Filimonas effusa: one gene and its partner. The protein of the gene in region 1 interacts with the protein of each later gene in a pairwise test. Links are inferred from orthologs where the notes say so. Each region holds a gene or a part of one and is shown on either strand. Other genes may lie near its edges.

What was found. Proteins that work in one complex are often made in the same cells at the same time.
Region 2: the proteins of lpdA (region 1) and ESB13_RS22905 interact in binary tests that used the Escherichia coli proteins (3 or more experiments, as listed by UniProt). The link is inferred for Filimonas effusa from one-to-one orthologs.

Annotation. Positions count from the first base shown.
Region 1 is NZ_SDHZ01000001.1:2,777,931-2,781,143, forward strand. The notes cover bases 1-2,912. They hold lpdA (dihydrolipoyl dehydrogenase), read left to right. Parts: upstream 1-707; coding sequence 708-2,117; downstream 2,118-2,912. Other genes in these bases: ESB13_RS10490 (phosphoenolpyruvate carboxylase), read right to left, coding at 1-495; ESB13_RS10500 (MFS transporter), read right to left, coding at 2,529-2,912. Also shown: more of ESB13_RS10500, read right to left, coding at 2,913-3,213. UniProt on the Escherichia coli protein: Lipoamide dehydrogenase is a component of the glycine cleavage system as well as of the alpha-ketoacid dehydrogenase complexes.
Region 2 is NZ_SDHZ01000005.1:335,074-338,395, forward strand. Bases 115-3,135 are described here. They hold ESB13_RS22905 (ATP-dependent helicase), read right to left. Parts: upstream 2,789-3,135; coding sequence 440-2,788; downstream 115-439. Other genes in these bases: ESB13_RS22910 (serine hydrolase), read left to right, coding at 2,859-3,135. In the rest of the region: more of ESB13_RS22910, read left to right, coding at 3,136-3,322. UniProt on the Escherichia coli protein: A helicase with DNA-dependent ATPase activity. Unwinds DNA duplexes with 3'-5' polarity. Translocates on single-stranded DNA with 3'-5' polarity. Initiates unwinding more efficiently from a nicked substrate than double-stranded DNA.

The DNA of each region.
Region 1 (3,213 bases):
CAGCGCCTTTGAGAGATCGTTGATGATACCCAGCACCTCGCCCGGATAGAACTGGGTTGGATGCGCAGTGAGTACAAGACGAACGGAGAAACGTTTCAGTTTTTCGTTCAGCGCTTCTTTTTTCTGACTTTGCTCCGCTTCCGATTCCAGGTGCCTTAAGGTACCCGGGCCGTGAAGATCACGGATATACTGGAAAGCCGAATCTTCAAGCGCATCAAAAAGCACTACCTGCCTTTCGGTGTATTGAATGAAACGGAAAAGCAGATCTACCTGCTCCTGTTCCTTCTGGTAAGGCGTATATTGCTGGAAAAAGGACGCGATAATATCCGACGGGCTTTGCTGCTTCCGGAATCCTTCTTCGCAATGGAGCAGGAACAGGGATAAAAGAACACCTGTTTTCTCGATGCGATGGAATGGAAGTGCCGTAAAGAGACTGTTATAAAGCTGAAACCTGATACCTACCAGGTTCTTGTACTGTTGTAAAGCATTATCCATATTCTATGCATTAGTAACTTTATGGCAAGCAAACTGTTATAGCCGCCCAAGTTAGCACAATTTGACGGTTGGCATGGGTAAAGACATAAAAAATGAATATTATTCAATTTTCAACCTTGTATTAACAACAATTGTTAGCCCACCAACAGTTTTTTTATTTTTGGCAGGTTGGGCGTATTTTCGCACATCTTTATCTATAAAATTTACGAGCCATGGCATACGATGTAATTGTTTTGGGTAGTGGACCCGGTGGATATCCTGCCGCTATCCGGGCTTCTCAGCTAGGATTTAAAGTAGCTATCATTGAAAAGGAATTATTGGGTGGTATTTGCCTGAACTGGGGATGTATTCCTACCAAGGCCCTGCTGAAAAGCGCCCAGGTATACGAATACATGAAGCACAGCACCAGCTATGGCATTAACGCCAGTGGCGTAGAAGCCGATTTCGGCGGTGTTATCAAGCGCAGCCGTGGTGTAGCGGAAAAAATGACCAAAGGCGTTCAGTTCCTGATGAAAAAGAACAAGATCGACGTCATCATGGGTTATGGCAAACTGAAAGCAAAAGGAAAAGTAGAGGTTACTGCCGCAGACGGTTCTAAACAAATAGTAGAATCAAAATATATCGTAGTTGCTACAGGTGCACGCGCCCGCGAATTACCCAACCTGCCTATCGACGGTAAAAAAGTGATCGGGTACCGCGAAGCAATGGTTTTACCCGAGAAACCCAAAAGCATGATTGTAGTAGGCAGCGGCGCCATAGGCGTTGAGTTTGCTTATGTTTACAACAGCATGGGCACCAAAGTTACCATCGTTGAATTCCTCCCACGCATCGTTCCTGTTGAAGACGAAGATGTTTCCAAAGAACTGGAAAAACAATTCAAAAAAGGCGGCATCGAAGTAATGACCAACTCAACCGTTGAGAAAGTTGATACTTCAGGAAACGGCGTAAAAGCTACCGTTAAAAAACAAGATGGCAGCACTGTTGTGCTGGAAGCTGATGTTGTACTAAGCGCCGTTGGTATCACTGCCAACATCGAAAATATCGGTCTCGAAGAACTTGGCATCAAAACCGAAAAAGGTAAGATCTCTGTAGACAAATACTATCAGACCAATGTTGCCGGCATCTTCGCTATTGGTGACTGCGTTCCTGGTCAGGCGCTGGCGCACGTGGCTACCAAAGAAGGTATCAACGCAGCAGAATACATGGCTTACCTGGAGAAGAAATTCCACCACCAGCCCGAAGCGGTAGATTACAATAACGTACCTGGTTGTACTTATTGCACTCCTGAGATCGCGAGCGTTGGTTATACCGAGAAAGCAGCTAAAGAAGCTGGTTTTGAAGTGAAAGTGGGTAAATTTCCATTTGTAGCTTCCGGTAAAGCAACTGCTGCCGGCGCTACTGAAGGCTTCGTAAAAGTGATCTTCGACGCTAAATACGGTGAATTGCTTGGTGCACACATGATCGGCGCCAATGTTACCGATATGATCGCTGAAGTATCCCTGGCCCGCAAGCTTGAAACCACTGCACACGAGATCTTAAACGCCATCCACCCGCATCCAACGATGAGTGAAGCGTTTAAAGAAGCTACTGCTGCAGCTTATGGCGAAGCAATAGACATCTAAGAACAGATAACAGACTATAGATGAGAATGGCTTATAAATAAAAATAGCCGTCGAGTCGCTTAAACGGGTATCCTTCTCCGCCAGGGTCCCGAACAAAAAAGAGGCCGTATCGCTTATGATACGGCCTCTTTTATTCGGGGCTTTGTCCCGTCCTAAAATATGTTGACACAATCATCATATGAATATGGAAAATGCAGTAACGCCTCTGTATCAAAAGCGGACTCAAAAAGATTACAGTTTCGAACCAGATGGGACCAGCCTGCTAAAAACGCAGTTTCAGGGAAGGCAAACCTGCTTTGGCAGGCAGCTGGTGGCAGGGATAAGGGGGGCAAGTGCGATACAAGTGCGATGTAAGTGCGATGCAAGTGCGGTTTAGGAAGCTTTATGGTATACTCATCGTATATCCTCATATTATCCTTTCCGGGTAAACCGGAAAATAAGAAGTGCCATGAGCATGCAGCTGATACCGGCAAGGGTTACACCGTTCCAGCCTGCCTGACGCCACATAAATAATCCCAAAGCTGAGCCAAACGATGTTCCGATAAAGCTAATGGTCATAAATACGGTGTTTAACCTGTTCCTGGCTTCGGGAAGCAGTGCATAAACACGGCTTTGGTTGGAAACATGGATTGCCTGAGCGCCAAGATCCATGACAACGATACCGGCAATGATGGCTATAAGAGAATGCGGTAAGAAATGGAAGATCAGGTAACCCGTAATTACCAGCGCTATTCCCAAGCCAATAGCGAATCTGGGATTCCGCTTATCGGCAGCAGCCCCAACCACGGGAGCCGCCAATGCACCCGCCGCAGCCGCAAGGCCAAATAATCCCAGCTTATCGCTATGATAACCGAAGGGCGGACCAGACATATGTAAAACCATCGTGGTCCAGAACATACCAAATACGGCAAAAGCCAATGCGTTGATAGCCGAAGCCTCCCGCAGCAACGGCAGCTCCCTGATAAGCGTCAGCAAAGATTTCATCAGCTGGCCATAAGAACCGGTAAAAGAGGGCCGGTTCACCGGAAAAGCAAAACGCATCAGCAAGATCAGGCAGAGCATAATTCCCGCCGCTATCCAATACATACTTCTCCAT
Region 2 (3,322 bases), on another replicon or contig:
AATGTCCGGTGTTCGGGCTCATGATTTTTTATCCATGCTCCAGATCCCCTGTTCCTATCATCCTCTTCATTCAACCATTCTGTTGTTCTGATAACAGTGCAAAATTGCCTCTTTGAAGGACTGGTCACAAGTGCATTTGTCTATGTAGTCATAGACAAAATCTATTGGTTTGTAAAAGAGATAGGGGGCAGATGACAAACTGGTAGATGGTAAAACAGCAGGGATGGATGCAACGGGCATTTACGCTTTTGCTAAAAAAAGTTACTGTTTGCCGGTATATGTTTCAAAGCTTCCTTAAAGCTTCTTAAGAGCTTCTCTAAAGCTTCTTAGAAAAACGCCCTTTTTTTAGCAAATGTGATAATAACCTTAGCAAAACAAAACTCCCGGTTGTCTTTACACAGCCGGGAGTTATTCCATTCTTTCTTTTGCCCACTTGTTGTTACTGCACTATTCTGAGTTTGGCGTAGTTGAGCATGATCTTTTTTTCGCCGTTGGTTTTGAAAACTACGGTGGCGATGGGGTTGTGTGCGGAGCCTTCCATTTTGGTGACTTCGCCGAAGCCGAACTTCTGATGTTCTACTACCTGTCCAACCTGCAGGTTGCTGGTATCACTGGGTTCGAAGTTGGCGGAGGGTTTATGTTCCACCACTTTTGAAGCGGGAGGTTGAGCAGGCATATAGGAAGGACGTGCCGGTGCGGCGTCTTTCTTTTTGGAAGGAGGGGGGCCATACATTTTTTCGGCCTGGGCCGTTGTACTTCCGAAACTTCTTTGCATACGTTCTACGCCGGCGCCCATGCCGCCCTGGTTGCGGGCGCCGCCGCCTGCATAGCTGCGGTCTACGAATTCTTCGGGCATTTCTTCGAGGAAGCGGCTGGGTTCGTTTTGAACCAGGTTACCAAAGCGGTAGCGGGCATTGGCAAATGTCAACCACAACCTGTGCTTGGCGCGGGTTACAGCCACGTAGAACAAACGGCGTTCTTCTTCGAGCTCTTCGCGGGTATTTATGCTCATGCCGCTGGGGAAGATAGTTTCTTCAACGCCACCCACAAATACTACCGGGAATTCAAGCCCTTTTGCGGCGTGGATGGTCATAAGCTTCACCACATCGCTGTCTTCCTTGTCGTTATCGGCATCGGTTAACAGGGTGATCTGCTGCAAGTAAACACCTAACGTTTTCTCGCCTACTTCGCCTTCTGCGTTGCTTGGGCTTTCGGTCCATTCCTTTATGGAGTTCAGTAATTCCTGTACGTTCTCGTAACGGGCGAGGCCTTCTACTGTTTTATCGTTGAACAGTTCTTTTACCAGCGTGGTATTTTTACCGATCAACACCGCAACATCATACGCATTATGTGTTTGCAGCATGGTCTGGAAAGACTTTATCATGTACACAAAGCCTTTGATGCTTTCGAGGGTGCCGGCTTTGAAACCAGCTTCCTGTGCACGTTCCAGAACTTCCCACAGGGTAACGTTATTTTCGTTGGCGGTTACGATGGCCCTGTCTATCGTTGTTTTGCCGATACCGCGGACGGGGTAGTTGATAATACGTTTCAGGGCTTCTTCGTCGCGGGTGTTGGCTACTACGCGCAGGTAGGCGATGAAGTCTTTTACCTCTTTCCGCTGGTAGAAGCTTAGTCCGCCGTAGATCTTATAGGCGATGCCCATGCGGCGCAGGCTTTCTTCAAAAGAACGGCTCTGGGCGTTGGTGCGGTATAAGATGGCGAAGTCGCGGTTATAATAATGATTGCGGAGTTTTTGTTCCTGGATGATATCGGCAACGAAACGTCCTTCGTCGTTGTCGGTCATTGTGCGGACGAGCTTTATTTTTTCGCCGCTTTCGTTTTCCGTCCACAGTTCTTTGGGGATCTGGCCGATGTTCTTTTTGATGACTTCGTTGGCGACCTTGAGGATGCTTTGGGTACAACGATAGTTTTGTTCCAGTTTTACCACGCGGACATCGTCGTAATCTTTCTGGAACTGGAGGATGTTTTCGATGGTAGCGCCGCGGAAGCTATAGATACTTTGTGCGTCGTCGCCCACCACGCAAATGTTTTCGTGGGCGGCGGCGAGGAGTTTTGTGATCTCGTATTGCACGGCGTTGGTATCCTGATACTCATCGATCATGATGTATTTGAACTTATGCTGGAATTTGTGAAGTACTTCGGGGAAGTTCTTCAGGAGTTCGTGCATTTTTACGAGCAGGTCGTCGAAGTCCATGGCGCCGTTTTTAAAACAGCGTGCGACGTATCCCTGGTAGATCTGTGCGATAGCCGGGCGGTTCGAGCGCATGTCTTCCTGCTGAATATGGTGATCCATGGCATATTCTGCCGGGCTCATCAATGCGTTCTTTGCCTGGGAGATGCGGCTATGAACTACGTTGGGTTTGTATAATTTATCGTCGAGGTTGAGTTCATTGATCACAGTTTTGAGCACGCTGCGGCTGTCGTCGCTGTCATAAATGGTAAAGCTGCTGGGGTATCCGATGCGGTGTACTTCGGCGCGGAGGATACGTGCGAATACGCTGTGGAAGGTTCCGATATATAAATTGCGGGCTTCGTTGTTACCCAGCATTTTTTCGATACGTTCCTTCATTTCGGCGGCAGCCTTGTTGGTGAAAGTCAGTGCCAGAATGTTAAAGGCATCTACACCTTTTGATAAGAGGTAAGCAATACGGGTTGTCAGCACCTTGGTTTTACCACTGCCGGCGCCGGCAACTATCATCAGCGGACCGTTGATATGCATTACTGCTTCCCGCTGTTGTTCATTCAATCCATCCAGTAAATGTTGCATCCGGCAAAGGTACTACCGGCCATTGGTTTTTTGTTTGCTTTTTATCCATATTCCATCTACTTTAGTAGTCATGAGAACTGCCCTTTTGTCGCTCTTTTTTTTACTGTTTTGTTCGGTAGTTCTGCGGGCGCAAATTTCTTCTCCATCGTGGCTGGAAAAGTATATCCGGGTGCATGCCTCGGATTCGCTGCTTCATTTATTGAACAACCCCGACAGTTTCCGCTATCAAATTATTTATACACAGATCAACAGGGATAAACATAACCGTCCTGTTTTTACACATTACTATTTTAATGTGAGTGATTCCGTGTATTTCAACCCGGCTTCGATGGTTAAGTTGCCAACTGCATTAATGGCACTGGAGAAGTTAAACCGTTTGGCGATTCCGGGGCTGAACAAGTTTACGCCTATGTTAACGGATAGTGCAGCTTTGGGGCAGCATCGTTATTATGCTGATGCCAGTGCGGAGAATGGTTTGCCTTCCGTTGCGCAATATATTAAGAAGATCTTCCTGGTGAGTGATAATGATGCGTA